One region of the Streptomyces sp. NPDC055632 genome, then DNA from elsewhere that is predicted to be linked to it. Evidence: riboswitches for the same ligand, from Rfam matches in the RefSeq annotation. Region 1 holds a riboswitch; each other region holds the start of a gene.
What was found. Region 1 has a riboswitch for cyclic di-AMP ahead of ACWGSR_RS15290 (transglycosylase family protein). Riboswitches for the same ligand answer to the same signal wherever they lie in the genome.
Positions count from the first base shown of each region.

Region 2: another riboswitch for cyclic di-AMP. It lies ahead of ACWGSR_RS02600 (M23 family metallopeptidase); the one in region 1 lies ahead of ACWGSR_RS15290 (transglycosylase family protein).
Region 3: another riboswitch for cyclic di-AMP. It lies ahead of ACWGSR_RS10430 (M23 family metallopeptidase); the one in region 1 lies ahead of ACWGSR_RS15290 (transglycosylase family protein).

Region 1 covers NZ_JBSHHY010000009.1:173,829-180,728, reverse strand. The annotation lists gene ACWGSR_RS15305 (DUF501 domain-containing protein) at 1-450, opposite strand, end outside; gene ACWGSR_RS15300 (FtsB family cell division protein) at 497-967, opposite strand; gene eno (phosphopyruvate hydratase) at 1,068-2,354, opposite strand; gene ACWGSR_RS15290 (transglycosylase family protein) at 2,679-3,404, opposite strand; cyclic di-AMP (ydaO/yuaA leader) riboswitch at 3,408-3,579, opposite strand; gene ACWGSR_RS15285 (transglycosylase family protein) at 3,838-4,881, opposite strand; gene ACWGSR_RS15280 (cytochrome P450 family protein) at 5,057-6,436, opposite strand; gene ACWGSR_RS15275 (nucleoside triphosphate pyrophosphohydrolase) at 6,550-6,900, opposite strand, start outside.
Region 2 covers NZ_JBSHHY010000002.1:18,811-25,710, reverse strand. The annotation lists gene ACWGSR_RS02610 (MerR family transcriptional regulator) at 1-529, shown strand, start outside; gene ACWGSR_RS02605 (PP2C family protein-serine/threonine phosphatase) at 820-2,025, shown strand; cyclic di-AMP (ydaO/yuaA leader) riboswitch at 2,278-2,424, shown strand; gene ACWGSR_RS02600 (M23 family metallopeptidase) at 2,436-3,569, shown strand; gene ACWGSR_RS02595 (aldo/keto reductase) at 3,668-4,621, shown strand; gene ACWGSR_RS02590 (PrsW family intramembrane metalloprotease) at 4,656-6,008, opposite strand; gene trmB (tRNA (guanosine(46)-N7)-methyltransferase TrmB) at 6,072-6,869, opposite strand.
Region 3 covers NZ_JBSHHY010000005.1:276,004-282,903, reverse strand. The annotation lists gene ACWGSR_RS10445 (STM4012 family radical SAM protein) at 1-703, shown strand, start outside; gene ACWGSR_RS10440 (STM4011 family radical SAM protein) at 713-1,573, shown strand; gene ACWGSR_RS10435 (SGNH/GDSL hydrolase family protein) at 1,560-2,372, opposite strand; gene ACWGSR_RS10430 (M23 family metallopeptidase) at 2,532-3,503, opposite strand; cyclic di-AMP (ydaO/yuaA leader) riboswitch at 3,507-3,666, opposite strand; gene ACWGSR_RS10425 (tyrosine-protein phosphatase) at 4,083-4,904, shown strand; gene ACWGSR_RS10420 (DUF6126 family protein) at 4,950-5,099, opposite strand; gene ACWGSR_RS10415 (helix-turn-helix domain-containing protein) at 5,146-5,766, opposite strand; gene ACWGSR_RS10410 (aspartate aminotransferase family protein) at 5,843-6,900, opposite strand, start outside.

The sequences.
Region 1 (6,900 bases):
GAACGGGTTCACGCCCGGGCCCGCGACCAGCGAGTGGCCGACGAGGACGTGCAGGCACTTGACCCGGTCCGGCATGCCGCCGGCGCTCGGGAAGCCCTCCAGGACCTCGATGGCGTCGCGGCGGGCGAGGTAGTCCTCGTGCGCGGCCCGGTAGGCGTCGGCGAGCTCCGGGTCGGTGGCGAGCCGGGCCTGCATCTCCTTCATGACCCCGTTGGCCTCCAGGGTGCCGATGGCCGAGGCCGCCCGGGGGCAGGTCAGGTAGTACGTGGTGGGGAAGGGGGTGCCGTCGGGGAGCCGGGGCGCGGTCTCGACGACGTCCGGCTGCCCGCAGGGGCAGCGGTGCGCGATGGCGCGCAGGCCGCGGGGCGGCCGGCCGAGCTGGAGCTCGAAGGCGGCGACGTCCGCCTCGGTGGGCTCGGTGCGTTCGGTCTGCGGAGGGGGCGTTTGCATGTCTGCCTTGGGTGCCTAGGTCGTCGGTCGTCGGTCGTACGGGAGGTCAGCGGCGGTCGGCGTTGTCCACGCCGTCCCAGAGGTTGTCGTACCAGGGGCGGTCCGCCGCTCCCTGGTCGGCGCGGGGCCGCTGCTCCGCGCCGGGGTCGTTCACGGTGAAGCCGGTCTCGCCGGGAAGCACGTAGTGCAGGTGCTCGCGGGCGAGGCGGCGGACGTAGGCCGGGTCCTGGAGGCGGGCCTTCTCGTCCCTCAGCTCCTGCACCCGCCGGGCGGCCTCGGCGGCCCTGCGCTCCTGCTCGGCGATCTCGCCCTGCTGGGAGACGTAGCTCCGCATGGGATAGGCGAGGGCCACCACCAGGGAGCAGACGACGAGCGCGAGGAAGGCCGCACGGCCGGTGAGCCGGGAGCGGCGGGCCTGACGGCGGGTCTGGGAGCGGTAGACACGGGCGGCGGTCTGCTCGCCGAGCAGCCTGAGCCGGGTCGCGGTCGAGAACCGGTCCCGGTCCTTCACGGCCATGTCGTGTCGCCTCCCCTGTTCACGCGGACGTCCCCGCACACGGTACGGGACCGGGTACGGGGACGTACGGAAGCCGCCCTGTGGAGGGGCGCGGTGGGTGTCAGCCCTTGAAGCGCGGGAAGGCACTCCGGCCGGCGTACACCGCGGCGTCGTCGAGGATCTCCTCGATGCGCAGCAGCTGGTTGTACTTGGCGACGCGCTCGGAGCGGGCCGGGGCGCCGGTCTTGATCTGGCCGCAGTTGGTGGCGACGGCCAGGTCGGCGATGGTGACGTCCTCGGTCTCGCCGGAGCGGTGGGACATCATGCACTTGAAGCCGCTGCGCTGGGCCAGCTCGACGGCGTCGAGGGTCTCGGTCAGCGAGCCGATCTGGTTGACCTTGACGAGCAGGGCGTTCGCGGACTTCTCCTCGATGCCCCGGGCCAGGCGCTCCGGGTTGGTGACGAACAGGTCGTCACCGACGAGCTGGACCTTCTCGCCGAGCTTCTCGGTGATGACGTTCCAGCCGGCCCAGTCGTCCTCGAACAGCGGGTCCTCGATGGAGACCAGCGGGTACGCGGAGACGAGCTCCTCGTAGTACTCGGTCATCTCGGCGGCCGAGCGGGACTTGCCCTCGAACTCGTACGAGCCGTCCTTGTAGAACTCGGAGGCGGCGACGTCGAGCGCGAGCGCGATGTCCTTGCCGGGCACGTAGCCGGCCTGCTTGATCGCCTCAAGGATGAGGTCGAGCGCCTCGCGGTTGGAGCCGAGGTTCGGGGCGAAGCCGCCCTCGTCGCCGAGGCCGGTGGAGAGGCCCTTGGACTTCAGGACGGACTTGAGGGTGTGGTAGACCTCGGTGCCCCAGCGGAGGGCCTCGGAGAAGGACTCCGCGCCGATCGGGGCGATCATGAACTCCTGGATGTCCACGTTGGAGTCGGCGTGCGACCCGCCGTTGAGGATGTTCATCATCGGAACGGGCAGCAGGTGCGCGTTCGGGCCGCCCAGGTAGCGGAAGAGCGGGAGGTCGCTGGCCTCGGAGGCGGCGTGCGCGACGGCGAGGGAGACGCCGAGGATGGCGTTGGCGCCGAGCGAGGACTTGTCCGGGGTGGCGTCCAGGTCGAACATGGCCTGGTCGATCAGGCGCTGCTCGGTGGCGTCGTAGCCGACGAGCTCCGGGCCGATCTGCTCGATGACGGCGAGGACGGCCTTCTCGACGCCCTTGCCCTGGTAACGGTTGGGGTCACCGTCGCGGAGCTCCAGGGCCTCGAACGCACCGGTGGAGGCGCCGGACGGAACGGCAGCACGGCCGGTGCTGCCGTCGTCGAGGCCGACCTCGACCTCGACCGTGGGGTTGCCTCGGGAGTCCAGGATTTCCCGGGCTACGACGACGTCGATGGACGGCACGAGCATCTCCTTCTGGGATGTGACGCTGGATGTGACGCAAGGTCGGTGCGGGGTCGCTCGGCCTTGCGACAAGAGCCTAACCGCCCCGGCGGCTCCGACCGGCCGGGCGCCCGCCCCCTGGGACGAAAAAGGACCCAAGGGCACGCACAGCGGGGCGAAAGGCCCCAGATCTACCGGCCGGTAACCATCAGGTGGGCCGCGGGAGGCCCCGGTGAAAGACGGAACCCCGGTCCGGCGCGCACGGGGGACGGGCGCGCCGGACCGGGGTGGGTCACCGCGGGAGGGTCGTCGGGGGCGCGTGAGCCGCCGGACTCACACGACCCGCCGGGCTCACTTCAGGTGGAGCTGCTGGCCCGGGTAGATCAGGTCGGCGTCGTCGACGACGTCCTTGTTGAGCTCGAAGAGCTCGGCCCAGCCGCCCTCGACGCCCTGCGCCTCGGCGATCTTGCTGAGGGTGTCGCCGGTCACGACCTTGTACTCGCCGTCGCCCTTCTCGACCGTCTCGCCGGTCGGGGTGGTGACGGTCTTCTCGGCGCCGGCCTGCGGAGCGGCCTGGCGCTCCTTCTTCGGGGCCTGGCGCTGCTCGCTGCGGGTGGTCGGCTGCTCGGCCGTGCGCTGCTTCTTCTGCTTCTTCTGCTGCTTCGGCTGCTCCTGCGCGCTCTCGGCGGAGCCGCCGTCGTAGGAGGCGCCGGAGAGGCCCACGCCGCAGCTCGGCCAGGCACCCTTGCCCTGGCCCGCGAGGACCTTCTCGGCGATGGCGATCTGCTGGGACTTCGACGCCTGGTCGGCGGTCGACGCGTAGGCGGTGCCGCCGTACGCGGCCCAGGTGGAGGCCGAGAACTGGAGGCCGCCGTAGTAGCCGTTGCCGGTGTTGATGGACCAGTTGCCGCCGGACTCGCACTGGGCGACGCGGTCCCACTCGGAGGAGGTGGCGGCCGAGGCGGCGCCCGCGGTCATCAGCGGGGCGGCGACGGCGACACCGGTGACGCCGACGAGCGCGGCGATCTGGGTGGCCTTGGAGGGACGGCGGTGTTTGCCCTTGGTGGAAAACAGCATGGGAATTCTCCTCACCGACGCCTGCGAGGTGAGCTGTCGGGTTCGGGCCGAAGAGTTGCCCGGCCGCGCGTCCTAGCACGCGGCTTCACCCCAAGCCGGTCGTCGGCCGTCTCTCGACGGCCGGGGCCGGCACTTACCTTGGGTCCCCCGCTCCTGCCTTCGGCGCTTGCGCGACGACTGTTCCCATCGACCGACGGCAGGATTCGGCGTTTCGGTCGACGGGGCCCGCGGTGGCGAGCGGTGATGACCGTAGACACAGAACCCTCCGAAGTTCAAAGAGGCTCATACGACGAATTTCGCCTCTTCTTGCCCTTCGGAGGGGACTGTTTGCGCAGGTGGGAGATGACGGAAGCGGAGTTTGCGGGCGCGACACGCCAGTTGGGACAAAGAGACCCATGTCTCACTCGTCCAGAACCGGACATACGCCCGCGAACTACCCCTCCGCCGAGACCGGACTCGCCGTCAGATCGAGGTTCTGACCAGGGAGGATGAGGTCCGGATCGATGCCCACGGTCCCCTTGTTGGCGTCATAGAGGGCGGTCCAGCCTCCGGGCAGTTCGTTCGCCTGGGCGATACCCGAAAGGCTGTCACCCGGACGCACGACGTATTCACCCGAAGAGCCCTGACTGTCCGTTGTGTCCGCATTCTTCGCTTCGTCAGCGATGGGAAGCGATTCGGCACCTTCGGCAGACTTGTCCTTGCCCGAGGCATGTCTACCGGCTTCGGTGGAGCTGTCCGGCTTGTCGGTTTCCTCCGGAGCGGCCTCGCCCCGGTGCTTGCCCGTGCCGGGCGCGGCCGACGCTCCCCCGTCTCCCGGAACGCCGGGCGTCACGGGCGTACCGGGCGTCACGGACTCCTCGGGGGCGACGGGGGCCGTCGGGTCCACCGGGAGCGCCGGGTCGGCCGGGAGCGTCGGGTCCGCCGGGTCCGTCGACCCGGTCGGCGCGGACGGCGTGGCGGGGGCGGTCGGCGCGGTCGGGCCCGCCGGGGCGGCGGGAGCCGTCGGCGTGGCCGGCGCCGTGGACGTGGCGGGGGCGGACGGCGTGGCCGGGGACTCCGGCGTCGCGGTGGACGGCGCGGCCCCGGAGACGTCCGGCGAGCCCGAGTTCCAGCTCGACTCGGGGACGGGCGCCACGGAGGGCGCCGGAGCGGTGGCCGGGCCCGGGTCCACCCCGGTGGGCTTCCCGTCGTTCGTCAGGCCGGCGATCGGCGCGCAGGTCCCCCAGGCGTCGCTGCCCTTGGCGAGGGCCTTCTCGGCCACGGCGATCTGCTGGGCGCGGCTGGCCAGGTCGGCGCTGGGCGCGTACGCCAGGCCGCCGTGGCGCTCCCAGTCCCCCTGGGTGAACTGGAGGCCGCCGTACATCCCGTTCCCGAAGTTGGCGGTCCACTGGCCGCCGGACTCGCACTCGGCGACGCGGTCCCACGTGGCGGCGTCGGCGGCGGACGCGGATCCGGTGGCGAGCAGAGGCAGCGCCATGGCGGATCCGGTCACGCCCGCGGCGACGACGATGGCGGGGGCCTGACGGGGGCGACGGTGTCGTCCGTTCCCGGAACGCATAGGTACGCCTTTCGCGTGACGGCTGAGACTGCGGCGAAACGTAGCGGCATTCGAACGCTCGTCACAAGTCGATGGCCGCCCGATCACATGAAGATCACAGTTCTGACGTTCCGTCAGTGTGCGAGAGGGGTACGGACGGGGAGAACTCCACCGGAAGCGTGCGCAAACCGCGCATGATGAGCCCTCCGCGCCACCGCAGTTCGGCCGGATCGGCGGCGAGCCGCAGGTCCGGCAGACGGGTCAGCAGGGTGGCGAGCGCCGCCTGTCCTTCGAGGCGGGCGAGGGGCGCGCCGAGGCAGTAGTGGATGCCGTGGCCGTACCCGAGGTGCTGGTTGTCGCGCCGGGCGAGGTCGAGCACGTCGGGCCCGTCGAACCGCTCCGGGTCCCGGTCGGCGGCGGCGAGCACCACGAGCACCGGGTCGCCCGCCGGGATCTCCTGCCCGCCGATGGTCAGCGCCCGCGTGGCGTACCGCCAGGTCGCCATCTCCACGGGCCCGTCGTACCGCAGCAGCTCCTCGATCCCGGTCTCCAGGAGCCCGGTCTCGCCGGCGGCGAGGGAGGCCTGGAGGAGTCCCCTCTGTCCGGGATCGCGCAGCAGCGCGTACAGACCGTTCCCGATGAGGTTCACGGTGGTCTCGAACCCCGCGAAGAGAAGGATGAAGGCCATGGCGGCGGCCTCGTTCTCGGTGAGGTGCTCGCCGTGGTCGGAGGCCTTGATGAGCCCCGAGATCAGGTCGTCTCCCGGCTCCTCGCGCTTGCGGTGGATCAGCTCGGCGAGGTAGCCGCGCATCTTCTTCACCGACCGGGCGACGCCGCCGCGCGGCCCGCCGCCGTGCCGGATCATCATCCCGGCCCAGTCGCGGAAGTCGTCCTGGTCCTCCTCGGGCACGCCGAGCAGGTCGCAGATGGCGTAGATGGGGAGCGGGAAGGCGAACTCGTGGATGAGGTCCGCGCTCCCCTTCGCCACGAAGCCGTCGATGAGGCGGTCGGTCAACTCCTGGACGCGCGGGGCGAACTCGGCGACCCGGCGCGGGGTGAAGGCCTTCGACACGAGCCGCCGCAGCCGGGTGTGGTCGGGCGGGTCGATGTTGAGCAGGTGGGTCATCAGCTCGGCCTTGCGCTCGCCCGGAATGCCCGTCTTGCCCTTGGCGTGCGGGGACTCGTCGTGGTGCGCCGGGTTCTTGGACAGCCGCTGGTCCGCGAGGGCCTGCCGGGCGTCCGCGTACCGCGTCACGAGCCAGGCCTCGACCCCGCTGGGCAGCGTCGTCCGGTGCACGGGCGCGTGCTCCCGCAGCCAGGCGTAGGCGGGGTACGGATCGGTGGCGAACTCCCAGGTGAAGAGCTCGGGCGCGGAGCCCCTGCCGGGGGCGGGGGCCGCGTCGGGGGCCGGGGCCGCCCCGGAGGCCGGGCAGGAGGCCGGTGCGGGGTGCGGCTCGGGGTGCGGCTCGGGGTCCGGGGCGGTGCTGTCACTCACCCCCCGACCGTACAGCGCGCCCCCGTGCGCCCCGGCGGCCCGCGCGCCCCGGCCCTCCCCTTGTACGGCGCTACGGCCTCGCAGTCCCCTCCCCCTCGGACGCCGCTACGGCCTCACAGCCCCTCCGCCGCCCGGATCGCGTCCCGGTACGTCCGGGCCGCGGCCCGCAGCGCCGTCTCCGGGTCGACTCCCGCCGCCTCCGCGCGGGCCGCGAGGGCGAGCAGCTCGTAACCGAAGCCCCCGTCCGCCGGGACGGGCACGTCGAGGCCGGCCGCGCGCACCCGGCCCGCCAGCTTCGCGGCGAGCGCGAGGCCGGGCTGTCCGAGCGGCACGCCGTCGGTGACGGACTCCCGCCGCTTCTCGACCGCCTTGGTCCGCTGCCAGTGCGCGTGGACGTCCTCGGGCGTCTCGGCGGTCGCGTCCCCGAAGACGTGCGGGTGGCGGTGGATCAGCTTCTCGACCAG
Region 2 (6,900 bases), on a different contig from region 1:
CCAGCGGGACACGTCCGCCGCCCTGCGCACCCACCTCGCCCTCCTGGAGCAGGAGCGCGAGCGCATCGGACGCCGGATCGCGTCGGTGCGGACCACCCTCCACAAGACCGAGAACGGAGAGGAACTCATGGCGGACGAGATGTTCGACGGCTTCGACCACACGCGGTACGAGGAGGAGGTCACCCACCGCTGGGGCCGCGAGGCGTACGAGCAGGGCGACCGGTGGTGGCGCTCGCTGGACGAGGAGCAGAGACGGGCCTTCGTCGAGGAGCAGGCCGGCATCGCCCGCGACTTCGGGAAGGCGGCGCGGGACGGCCTGGCCGCCGACAGCGACGAGGTGCAGGCCATCGCGCGGCGCCAGATCGCGTGGCTGTCGACCACGACGACGCCGACCAAGGAGTACGTGATCGGCCTCGGCCGGATGTACGTCGACGACCCCCGCTTCACCAAGAACTACGACAAGTACGGCGAGGGCACCGCGGTCCTCGTCCGGGACGCGATGGCGGTCTACGCCGAGCGGAACATGTGACCGGAGGGGCTTCCCGGCGGCCACGGCGGCCACGGCGGCCACGGAAGCCCCGGCGGCCCCGGAAGCCCCGGCGGCCCCGGTGGCTTTCGCGCCCGGCCCGTGCCCAGGACCGCACCCAGACACGCACCCGGGCCCGCCCCCCGGTCCGCCCCCCGGTCCGCGTCCCGGTCCGCGTCCCGGCCCGCCGTACGCCGGTCGGCCGTGCGGAGTCGCCGTCCGCCGGGGCGGCGGCCACCCTGGAGGGGAGCGGTGCGGGGCCGCGGCCGGGCGGACCGGGCAGGAGAGAACAGGTGGGGCACCCCCTAGGAGCGGCGGGAGGCGGGCGGCGGGGCGGTGAGGGCCGTCCCGGGTACCGGGGCGCCCGGCGGTTCATCCGTGCGCTGCCGCCGCTGATCATCGTGGGCGGCATCCTCTTCGACGTGGCGACGCCCGCCCCGTACACCGCCTCCCCGATGCTCGCCGCCGCCCCGCTGGTCGCCGCGCCCTTCTTCTCCCTGCTCGTCACCCTCCTCACCGGCATCGCCGCCGTCCTCTCCTCGGTCGGCCTCTACCTCTTCAGCGACGACGTCACCCGTGCCCCGGCCGTCGCCGAGACCCTGACCGTGTTCACGGTCTCCGTGCTCGCCCTCCTCATCAACCGGGTGGTGCGCCGCAGCGGCGAACGGCTCGCCTCGGCGCGGGTCATCGCGGAGACCGCGCAGAAGGCGGTGCTGCCGACGCCCGCCGAGCGGATCGGCGGGCTGCGGTGCGCGGCCCGTTACGAGGCGGCGCAGGCAGACGCGTTCATCGGCGGCGACCTGTTCGCCGTGCAGGACACCCCGCACGGGGTGCGGCTCGTGGTCGGGGACGTGCGGGGCAAGGGCATGGACGCGGTCGAGGCCGTCGCCGTCGTCATCGGGGCCTTCCGGGAGGCGGCCGAGCAGGAACGGACCCTGGAGGGCGTGGCGCAGCGGCTCGAACGGGCGCTGGACCGGGAGGGCACCCGCCGGGACAGCCTCGACGCCGTCGAGGGGTTCACCACCGCCGTCCTGGCCGAGATCCCGCGCTCCGACGGCAGCGGCACCTTCGACGGTTTCGTACGGGTCGTCAACCGCGGGCATCCTTCCCCGCTGATGCTGCACGGGGACGGGCGGGTCGAGCCGGTCGACCCGAGCCGGCCGGCGCTGCCCCTCGGCATGGGGGACCTCGCGTCGTGGCCGGACCGGGCCGAGGCGCGGCCGTACCCGCCGGGCACGACGCTGCTCTTCTACACCGACGGCCTCTCGGAGGCGCGGAACGCGCAGGGCGTCTTCTACGACCCGGCGGAGCGGCTGGCCGGACGGATCTTCCCCGGGCCCGAGGAGATGCTCGACGCGCTCGTGGACGACGTACGGCTCCACACGGGCGGCGGGGCGACGGACGACATGGCGCTGCTCGCGCTGAACCGCCCTACGGCGGGGCAGCCGGAGCGGCGCCGGACGATGCCGGTGGTGCCGCCGGGCGGCCCCCGGCACTGACCCGCCGGGCAGGCCCCCGGCGGCCCGTCACCAGGGGTAGTCGAGAGGTCTCCCTGCGATAACAATTGATGCACCGTCAGATTGCGGAGGTTTTGCCGTTCGGGAGACCTGCCTTGCTGAAGAGGGATCAACCGGGGCAAATACCTACCGATCGAATGAACGATCACGGGGGACAGCTTGGAATCGGGACCCCCTGTCTATTAACGTTCGATAACGCAGCGCGGTCGTCCCAGCCGTCGTAAGAGACGGCACCGTGCGCACGCGCCGAATCCCGAAAGGGAACCGGGGAACCACCATTTGGGGTGAATCGAGCCCTTCGCACTCGTGCGACCGGGCCCGTAGGAGACCTTCCTGCTCCGAACCCGTCAGCTAACCCGGTAGGCGAGAAGGAAGGAAAGGAGCGCGCCTCCGTGGCGTCCAACACCCCTGCCCCCGAAGCCCCCTTCGATGCCTTCGGCGGCGGTGCGGCTCCCTCCGCTCCGAACACCGAGTGGAACCCCACCGAGGACTCCCTCCGCGCCCAGAACCGCTCCGGCGGCCGGCACCGGGTCGTCAAGCAGCGCTCCAACTTCGCCCGTTCCTCCACCGTCCTCGGCGTCGGCGTCATCGCGGCCGTCGGCGCGGGCGGCCTCGCCACCGCGCAGGAGAAGCCGCCGGTGGCGATATCGCTCCCGGACCTTCCCGACCTCAACCTGCCCGACGCCCACGACCTCCCCGGCGTCGGCGCGCTCCTGCCCGGCGCGGAGGAGCGGGAGACGGTCCCCACGGACCGCGCCAACCCGAACCCGCTGACCTCCGCCGCGTACACCACCGAGGCCGACGAGCGGGCCGCGCGGACCGGGCAGGTCACGCGGGCGAGCCTGTCGACGGCGGACGCCCCGGGCGCCGCCGACGCGGGCGAGGCCCTGCGCGCCCGCATCCTCCAGCAGGCCGAGCAGCAGCAGGCCTCCGCCGACGCCGCCGAGAAGGCCGCCGCCGAGAAGGCCGCGGCGGAGAAGGCCGCGTCCGAGGCGCGGGCCAAGGCCGACGCGGCGGAGAAGGCGGCCGCCGAGGCCAAGGCGAAGGCCGAGGCGGAGGCCAAGGCCAAGGCGGAGGCGGAAGCCAGGGCGAAGGCCGAGGCCGAGCGCCTCGCCAAGCTCGCCGCCAGCTACTCGATGCCCCTCTCCTCGTACTCCCTCACCGCCACCTACATGCAGTCCGGCTCGATGTGGTCCTCCGGCTACCACACCGGCCTCGACTTCGCGGCCCCCACCGGCACCCCGCTCAAGGCGGTCCACGGCGCCACGGTCAAGTCGGCGGGCTGGTCCGGCTCCTACGGCTACCGGATCGTCCTGGAGCTGGAGGACGGCACCGAGGTCTGGTACTGCCACCTCTCCTCCATGACGGTCAGCGCCGGCCAGACCGTCGGCACCGGCGAGACGATCGGCCGCGTCGGCGCCACCGGCAACGTCTCCGGCGCCCACCTCCACCTGGAGATCCACCCCGGCGGCGGCGACGGCGTCGACCCGGCGGCGTGGCTGCGCTCCAAGGGCCTGACGGTCTGACCTCCCCGGGGCCTTCCCGTGGCCCTTCCGGGACCCGCGCGGAAACCGCGCGGGAACCATGCGGAATAGGCCCGGCGGCGGAGACCGTTGATCACCCCATGACCTCTCTCCGTACGCTGGGCACGTCCGACCTGCACGTCTTCCCGCTCGCCCTCGGCGGCAACGTCTTCGGCTGGACCGCCGACGAGGCGCAGTCCTTCGCCGTCCTCGACGCCTACACCGCCGCCGGCGGCAACTTCGTCGACTCCGCCGACGTCTACTCGGCCTGGGCCGAGGGCAACGAGGGCGGCGAGTCCGAGACCGTCATCGGCCGCTGGCTCGCCTCCCGGGGCAACCGCGACGACGTCGTCGTCGCCACCAAGGCCGGCGCCCACCCCCGGTTCAAGGGGCTCTCCGCCCCCACGATCAAGGCCGCCGCCGAGGAGTCCCTGCGCCGCCTCGGCACCGACCGCATCGACCTGTACTACACCCACTTCGACGACGAGTCCGTCCCCGTCGAGGAGATCGTCACCGCCCTCGACCAGTTGGTGCGGGAGGGCAAGGTACGGGCCGTCGCCGCCTCCAACATCTCCCCGGAGCGGCTCAGGGCCTCCCTCGACTTCGCCGAGGCCGAGGGCCTCGCCCGCTACGTGGCCCTCCAGCCGCACTACAACCTGGTCTCCCGCGACACCTACGAGGGCCCGCTCCTGGAGACCGCCGAGCGGGCGGGGCTCGCCGCCGTCCCGTACTACGGCCTCGCCTCCGGCTTCCTCACCGGCAAGTACCGCCCCGGCACCGCCGTCGACAGCGCCCGCGCCGCCGGGGCCGGCAAGCACCTCGACACCGAGCGGGGCCGGGCCGTGCTCTCCGCGCTCGACGCGGTCGCCGGGGCGCACGGCGCCGAGCCCGCCACCGTCGCCCTCGCCTGGCTCGCCTCCCGGCCGACGGTCGTCGCGCCGATCGCCTCGGCCCGTACGGTCGAGCAGCTCCCGGCCCTGGTCGCCTCCGCCGACCTGGAGCTCACGGAGGAGGAGCTGAAGCTCCTGACCGAGGCGTCGGCGATCCAGGGCTGACCGCGAGCCTGGGCCCGCTCCCCCGGAAGAAGCCCTAACCGCGGTACGGGTTGTAGCCGCCGTAGTCCAGGTACTGCGGCGGCGTCCACGCCCGGCCCGTCGCCCGGGCCGCGTACGTCAGCGCGGGCGAGGCGACCGCCCTGCGCTGCCACAGGTGGTGAAGGAGTTCCTGCTCGCGGGCCGCGAAGTCGGGCCCGGCGGTGCCGCGCCGGGCCCGGTCCCGCAGGAACGCCAGGGTCGTCGCGAAGGTCTCGTACTCGCCGACGGTCCGCGCGCCCCGCTTGCCGTACGTCCGGGCGGCGTAGGAGCGGGCGAGTTCGCGGGCCCGCATGGAGGAGAGCGCGAGCGGCTCGTCGGGGGAGAGCCAGCCGGCCGCCGCGTACGCCGGGAGCTCGCCGGAGACCGTGCGCAGCTCCCGCTGCCGGCTCCACACCGCGAGCCAGGTCAGCAGGCCGAAGGCGGGCATCATGAGCGCCCCGTACACCGCGTAGAAGGCCCAGGGGCCGCCGAAGGTGGCCGAGCCGTTCCAGGCGGCGTGCATGCCCATGGCGAGCAGCAGTCCGGCGAGCGGAAGCAGCACCTTCCGCAGCCGCTTCCCGCGCGGGGCGAGCGCGGCGAAGCCGAAGCCGAGGCCGGTGAGCACGGTGAACAGCGGGTGCGCGAACGGCGACATCACGACCCGTACGAAGAAGGCCCCGGCGGTCACCATGCCGATGCCGGTGGCGCCTACCTCCTGGTCCTCGCCGAAGGCGTTGCCGAGGTAGAGGATGTTCTCGGTGAAGGCGAAGCCGGTCGCGGTGAAGCCGGCGAACACCACCCCGTCGACGAGCCCGCCGAAGTGCCGGCGGCGGAAGAGGAAGAGCAGCAGGATCGCGGCGGCCTTGGCGCTCTCCTCCACCACCGGGGCGATCACGGTGGCGCCGAGGTGGTCGGCGGAGTCCGGGTCGGCGGTGGCCGTGGCGATCCAGCGGACCGCGAAGGAGTTCGCCAGGATCGCGACGAGCGCGGCGGCGAAGGCGCCCCACGCGAAGGCGAAGAGCAGGTTCTTCCACGGCCCCGGATCGACCCGGTCGAGCCAGCGGAACGCCGCCATGAGCAGCGGTACGGGGAGCACGGCGAGGGCCAGGCCGACGAGGAAGCCCTGCGTGCCCGTCTGCTCGCGGACCATCGCCAGGATGACCAGGGCGCAGATCGCGAGCACGGTGACCAGGCATATCGCCCGGACCAGCCGGCTGCGCCAGAAGGCCCGGCGCGGCCGGTAGCGCCATTGGGACCGGTCGGCGGCGGCGGGGAAGGCCGGTTCTTCGGTGTCCCGGTGGGGGACGGGAACGGCTTCGGACCCGGGTCCGTGCCCGGGTCCGGCTGCGGCGGGTGCGGGGTTCGACACGTGAGCGACCCTAACGACCGGCACGGACAGGGGCGACGCACTTACGAGCCGCCCGCGTTCCTCTCACTTCCTCCGGAAGAGGAGGTCGTGCACGACGTGCCCCTTGTCGAGCCCCTGGCCCTCGAAGCGGGTGAGGGGCCGGAAGCCGGGGCGGGGCGCGTAGCCGCCGTCGGACTGCGTGTTCTCGAAGTCCGGGTGCGCGGTGAGCACCTCCAGCATCTGCTCGGCGTACTCCTCCCAGTCGGTGGCGCAGTGGAGCACGGCACCGGGCTTGAGGCGGGTCGCGAGGAGGGCGAGGAACTCGGGCTGGATCAGCCGCCGCTTGTGGTGGCGGGCCTTGGGCCACGGGTCCGGGAAGTACACCCGGCAGCCGTCGAGGGAGTCGCCGGCCAGCATCTCGCGGAGCAGGATGATCGCGTCGCCGTTGGCCACGCGGACGTTGGTGAGGCCGTTCCGGTCGGCGAGCCCGAGCAGGTTGCCCTGGCCGGGGGTGTGCACGTCCACGGCGAGGATGCCGGTGCCGGGGTCGGCGGCCGCCATCTGCGCGGTCGCCTCGCCCATTCCGAAGCCGATCTCCAGGACGACCGGGAGCCCGTCGAACATCTCCTCCAGGTCCAGGACCCGCTTGCCGTCGATGTCGAGGCCCCAGTCGGGCCACCGCTTCAGCATCGCCTCGGCCTGCCCGGCGGTCACCCGGCTGCGGCGCGGCTGGAAGCTCCGGATCCGCCGCTCGTGGTGCGAGCCGGCGGGATCGGGCAGGGGCCCCTCTCCGGGAGCGAACATCCGACTGCCCCGCCGCGCGACGGGCTGGGGGGCGGGGTCGGCGACGGGACGCGGGCTGTTCTCAGGCTGCTCAGACACAATGCGCACGATTCTACGGGTGGGGGCGGGC
Region 3 (6,900 bases), on a different contig from region 1:
GCAGACCGAGGAGTCCTGGCGCCGTTCCCTGGACGCTGCCCTGGCCTGGCGCCCGGAGGAGCTGTACCTCTACCCGCTGTACGTCCGGCCGCTGACCGGTCTGGGCCGGACGCCCCCCGAGGACGACCGGGAGTGGGACGAGCGGCGGCTGCGGCTCTACCGCCACGGCCGCGACCACCTCCTGGAGCGCGGCTACGAGCAGGTGTCGATGCGGATGTTCCGGCGGCGGGACGCGGCGCCGCTCGGCCCGGACGACTACGCCTGCCAGACGGACGGGATGATCGGCCTCGGCTGCGGGGCCCGTTCGTACACCTCGGCCCTGCACTACTCCTTCGACTACGCCGTCGACATGCGGGAGATCCGCTCGATCATCGACGCCTACACGGAGACCGGCGACTTCTCGCGCGCCCGGGTGGGCCGGTGGGTCGACGCCGGGGAGGCGCGCCGCCGCCATCTGCTGCAGTCGCTGCTCCAGGCGGAGGGGATGCCGGTCGCCGGGTACGAGGAGCGGTTCGGGTCCTCGCCGTTCGCGGACTTCCCCGACGAGCTGGGCCGGTTCGAGGCGCTCGGCTGGCTGGACGGGGAGGCCCCGGCGGGGCTGCTGCGGCTCTCGCCGGAGGGGCTGGCGCACTCGGACGGGCTCGGCCCGGAGCTGTTCTCCCCCGGGGTGCGGGCCGCGATGGCCGCGTACGAGCCGAAGTAGGGGGCGGCCGTGGACCTGACGCTGCTCTACCGGGGGCCGCTCTCCTCCTGCGACTACGACTGTCCGTACTGCCCCTTCGCCAAGCGCCGGGACAGCCGCGAGCAGTTGCGCGCGGACCGGGCGGCGCTCGAACGGTTCACCGGGTGGGCCGCCGCGCAGACCGGTGACCGGCTGCGGATCCTGTTCACTCCGTGGGGCGAGGGCCTGGTGCGCTCCTGGTACCGGCGGGCGCTCGTCGAGCTGTCGCGGCTGCCGCACGTCGAGCGGGTGGCGATCCAGACCAATCTGAGCTGCCGGACCGACTGGCTGGCGGACGCGGACCCGGAGGGCGTGGCCCTCTGGTGCACGTACCACCCCGGGCAGACGCCGTACGAGCGCTTCCTCGCCAAGTGCCACGACCTGGCGGAGCGGGGCGTGCGGTTCAGCGTGGGCGTGGTGGGCCTTCCGGAGCACCGGGAGCACGCGCGGCGGCTGCGGGACGCGCTGCCGCCGCACGTGTACCTGTGGGTGAACGCGGCCGAGGGGCACGCGTACACCGACGCGGAGGCCGACGGGTGGACGGAGCTCGACCCGCTCTTCCCGTACAGCCGGCATCCGCACCGCTCGGCGGGGCTGCCCTGCCGCACCGGCGAGTCGGTGATCTCGGTGGACGGCGCGGGGACGGTGCGGCGCTGCCACTTCGTCAAGGCCGAACTGGGGAACCTGTACGACGGTTCGTACCGCGCCGCCCTGCGCCCCCGCGCCTGCCCCCTCGCCGTCTGCGACTGCCACATCGGCTACGTCCACCTGGAGACGCTGCCGCTGTACGACGTGTTCGCGGGCGGGGTCCTGGAGCGGATCCCCGCCGCGCCGCCGGCTACAGGGGCATGAGGTCGCCGAGGGGCATCAGGTCGGGGCGCTTGGCCTCGACGTGGTCCCCGGAGCTCTCGCCGCGCAGCCGGCGCCCGATCCAGGGCACGAGGTACTCCCGCGCCCACTGGATGTTGTCGCGGCGCACTTCGAGGGAGCCGCGCGGCGGGACCGGCGGCCACACCTGGTCGGGGTCGGCGGGCACCGGCAGGCCGAGGACCTGGGCGGCGCGCAGGGCGACCCGGGTGTGTCCCTCGGGCGAGAGGTGCAGCCGGTCGCCGTCCCAGGCCCGCCTGTCCTGCACGGACTTCAGGGACCACAGGTCGAGGACCGGGCAGCCGTGGCGGTCCGCGATGGCGCGGACGTGCGCGGTGTAGGTGGCGATCTTGCCGCGCAGGTGCCGGAGCACGGGGACGTCGCGGGTGTCGAACCCGGTGGTGATCATGACGGTCCCGACGGCGGAGGTCAGTTCGGCGACGGCGCGCTCGAAGCGCTCGGCCACGTCGTCCGGGTCGGTGCCGGGGCGGATGATGTCGTTGCCGCCCGCGCAGAAGGTCACCAGGTCGGGGGCGAGTTCCTTCGCCCGGGGGACCTGTTCCGCCACGATCTGGTCGAGGAGGCGCCCGCGTACGGCCAGGTTGGCGTAGCGGAAGGCGTCGTGCTCCGGCAGCTGGTCGGCGAGCAGGACCGCGAAGCGGTCCGCCCAGCCGACGTACGTCCCGTCGGGGCCGGGGTCTCCGACGCCCTCGGTGAAGCTGTCACCGATCGCCGCGTACGACCCGAATGCGTTCTTGTCTCTTGATCTCGAATCGTCTGCCACGGGGGCACATCCTTCCCTTTCGCGTGTGACCTACGCGACCGTAAGGAGGGGTTGACGGCGGGTGACATATGCCACCGATAAAGATTCCCCCAAGTCGGAATAGGCCGACGGCCCGGCACGGGTGTGCCGGGCCGTCGGAAAGGGGTGTCCCCCGGAGCGTCAGACGGAGACGCCGTGCTGGCGCAGGTAGGCCAGCGGGTCGACGTCCGAGCCGTAGTTCGGCGTGGTGCGGATCTCGAAGTGCAGGTGCGGGCCGGTGGAGTTGCCGGTGGAGCCGGAGAGGCCGATCTGCTGCCCGCCGCTGACGCTCTGCCCGGCCGAGACCGAGAGGGAGGAGAGGTGGGCGTACTGCGAGTAGTTGCCGTCCGCGTGCTTGATGACGACCTCGTTGCCGTACGAGCCGCTCCAGCCGGCGGAGACGACCGTGCCGGCGCCGACGGCGCGGACGGTGGTGCCGGAGGAGGCGATGAAGTCGACGCCGGTGTGGTAGCCGGAGGACCACATGGAGCCGGAGGCGCGGTACGGGGTGGAGAAGCCGCCGGTGACGGGGGCGACCCAGCCGGAGGAGGAGGCGGTGGAACCGGTGGAGGACGAGGAGCCGGTGGAGCGCTCCGCGGCCTTCGGGGTGGCGGCGGCCGGGGCGGCGGCGCGGCGGTTCTCGCGGGAGGCGCGGGGGGCGTCGTCGCCGTTCTTGCCGGACTCCTGGGCGCTGTGGGTGCTCTTCGGGCCGGCGGGGGCGGAGCCCTTGGCGCCGATGGTGAGCTTCATGCCGGGCAGGATGAGGGAGGGGTCCGCGCCGATGGTCCGGCGGTTGTCCTCGTACACCTTCTGCCAGCCGCCCTCGAGGTGGTGGTCGGTGGCGATCTTCGACAGGTAGTCGCCGGGGACGACGGAGTACGTCCGGGGGCCGGTCTCGGCGGCGGCCTTCGCGGGGGCGGCCTTCGCCGCGACGACGTGCGCGGTGACGGCGGACTGGACGGAGGCGGGGGCCGGGGCGGCCTGCTCGGCGGCGTGGGCCCCCGTGGCGCCGAGGAGTGGGAGGGCGACGACGGCGCCTCCCGTACCGGCGGCGGCGAAACCGCGGGCGAGGGGGTTGTTCTTGGGACGGCGGTGCTTACCCTTCGCGGGCATGGCGAATCCTCTCCGGCGCCTGCGAGGTGAGCTGTCGGGTTCGGACTGGAGATGCCCGGCCGCGCTCTCGCGCGGCTTCACCCCGAGCCGTCCTGCATCGCGGGACCGGCGTACTTCCTGGGTCCCCCGCTCCTGCCACGCATGGGATGGGTGGAATTCCGGGCGGTGGCAGGATTCGGCGGTCCGTCCGGATTGAGCGTGACGCTAGACGAGCGGAGTCGGCGCGAACAAGCCGCTGTTTTGTCCCGGCATTCCGCCCTAGATCGTTCCCCCGGAATTCCGGTCACCCTCCGTGGACGACGATCCTCCGACTCCCTTTTCCCGTAAGGAAATCGCGCCGGACTCCCGGCCACGATCCGTCACCTCTATGACCCTGCTCACGCGCCGAATCCCATCTCGCCTGCAAACAGGGCGCGTTATACGCAATGGCTCAATAGGGGCGCGCCATACTCAACGCCCCAATTGGGACAGATCACTCATTCCCGTCCGAGGGGGTGCGCCACGCCCCTCCCGTCTGGATGATTGCCCCAGGAACCGATTCGCGTCGGGCATCCGAACACCGACTTTCCAGGAGCATCCGTGACGCAGCAGCTGCCGCAGGTCCCGCCCGTAGAAGCCGACGAGCCCGAGCTGGCGGAGGTCCGCAACTTCCGGGACGTGGGCGGCCTGCCGACGACGGACGGGCGCGCGGTCCGCCCCGGCCGTCTCTTCCGCAGCGGCCACCTCGCCCACGCGACCGAGGACGACGCCGCCTTCCTCGCCGGACTCGGACTGCACACGGTCTTCGACTTCCGCAACGAGGCCGACCGGCGGATCGAGGGCCCGGACGTCGAGCTGCCCGGCGTGCGGAACGTGAACATACCCCTCAACGACCCGGCCGACGGCAAGGAGTTCTGGAAGCTGGTGCGCGACGGCGACACCGCGCAGCTGCGGGGGATCCTCGGCGACGGCAGGGCGGCGGCCCGGATGTCCGAGTCGTACCGGCGGATGGTGGTGGAGCGGACCGCGGAGCACAGCCGGATCCTGCACTCCATGGCGGAGGAGAGCGTCCCGGCCCTGATGCACTGCGCGGCGGGCAAGGACCGCGCCGGGCTCGCCGTCGCGATCACCCTGCTCGCCGTCGGGGTGGAGCGGACGGCGATCGAGGCCGACTACGTGAAGTCGAACGAGCCGCACCGCCGCTACAAGGTGCGCCGCAGCTCCACCGCCCCGGACGCCATGGGGCCCGAGGTGATGGAGCTGCTGGCCCCGCTCTTCGACGCGCGGGCGGAGTACCTGCGGGCCGCCTTCGAGACGATCGAGGCGACCTGGGGCTCGATGGACGCCTACTTCTCCGAAGGCCTCGCGCTGTCTCCGGAGACCCGCGAGCGGCTGCGGGAGCGCCTGCTCACCGAGGCGTAGGGAGCACGCGGCGCCGCGAGGACCCGCGGCGCCCGGGAGGTGCCCCTACTTCGCGCCCATCGCGAAGAGCAGGTAGAGGAAGCCGGCGAAGAGGTGACCGGCGACCAGGTAGGCGAAGAGGCGGAGCACCAGCCCCTTGGGGAACTTGCCCTCCCCGCGCTCCTCGCCGGTGACGGATGAAGACTTCTCGGACATATCAACTCTTTCCTGAAGAATCGTCACGGAAGAATCGTTCCGGCGGTCAGCGCCGGTGCGGGGTCCCGTCGCCGAGGCACAGCTCGGCGACGGGGCTCTGCATCAGGGTGTGGACGAAGAGCAGCTCGGCCCCGCCGGGGGTGGCGGCACCGATCCGGTGCGGGGTGAGCGAGTCGAAGTGCGCGCCGTCCCCGGGGTCGAGGACGTGGACCGCCTCGCCGAGCGCGAGCCGCACCCGGCCCTCCAGGACGTGGATCCACTCCTCACCGGGGTGGACGCGCACGATGTCGGCCCGGGTGGCGTACGGCACGTGCACCCGCAGGCACTGGAGGGCGCGTCCGGCGCCGCCCGCCTGGCGGTAGATCCAGCCGTCGGCCTCGACGGGCTCGGAGCGGTCGGCCCGGACCACGGGATCGCGCTCGGGGGGCGCCTCTCCCAGGAGCTCGGAGACCGTCGTACCGTAGATGCGGGACAGGGCGAGCAGCATCGGCAGCGAGGGCTGCCGGTTCCCCGTCTCCAGGCGCGAGAGGTGGGCCGGCGAGAGGCCGGCCCGCTGGGCGGCGGCCTCCAGGGTGAGCCCCCGGCGGCGGCGCTGGGCCCGCAGCTGCGGGGCGACGTCGGGCAGGGCGGCGGGGTCCGGGGAAGGGTCCCCGGGGACGTGGTCCATGCGTCCATTCCGCCAGGATCGTGCCTCTGAGGCAAGTTTCTTGCCCCAGAGGCAAAATCCGGAGGACCGTTTCGGGTCAGCGCTGGGCGACCGCCTGCCTGACCAGGGTCTTCCCGAAGTCCCACATCAGCCCGCCGCCCCCGTGGGCCTCGTCCATGACCGCCGTGAAGGCGGTGACGAACCGGTCCACGTCCGCCTCGTCGACGACGAGCGGCGGGATCAGCTTGATCACCTCCAGGTGGTCCCCGGAGACCTGGGTGAGGATCCTGTGCCGCTGGAGCAGCGGGACGACGACCATCTGGGCGAAGAGGCCCTTGCGGGCCGCCTGGAGCATCGTCCAGCGGCCGCGCAGTCCGAGCGAGGACGGCCGGCCGAACTCGATGCCGATCATCAGGCCGCGCCCGCGGATCTCGTGGAGCAGCTCGTACCGGGGCACCAGCTCCTTCAGCCGGCCGGAGAGCAGGTCGCCGATCCGGCGGGCGCGGGCGACCGTGCCCTCGTCCTCCATCACGGAGAGGACGGCGAGCCCGGCGGCCATGGCCTGCGCGTTCGACCCGAAGCTGGCGGAGTGGACCAGGACCCGGTCCATCGACGAGTAGACCTTCTTGAAGATCCAGTCCTTGCCCAGGGTGGCGCCGACCGGCACGTAGCCGCCGGAGAGCGCCTTGGCGACGCAGACGAGGTCCGGCTCGACGCCCTCCTCGTGCTGGTACGCGTAGAAGTCGCCGGTCCTGCCGAGGCCGGTCTGCACCTCGTCCGCGATCAGCAGGGCGCCGTGCCGGTGCAGCAGTTCCTGGGCCGCGCCCAGGAAGCCGGGCGGGGCCGCGTGGACGCCCTTGCCCTGGATGGGCTCCACGACGAAGCCGGCCACGTCCCCCTTCCGCAGCTCCCGCTCCAGGGCGTCGAGGTCGCCGAGGGCGATCGCGGTGTCCGGCAGGAGCGGGGCGAAGCCGTCCCGGAAGCCCCGCTCGCCGTTGACGGAGAGGGAGCCGGTGGTGAGCCCGTGGAAGGCGTGGGCGCAGTAGACGATCCTGGGCCGCCCGGTGGCGTACCGGGCGAACTTCAGGGCGGTCTCCACGGCCTCGGTGCCGCTGTTGCCGAAGAAGACCCGGTCGAGGTGGGGGCTGTGGGCGA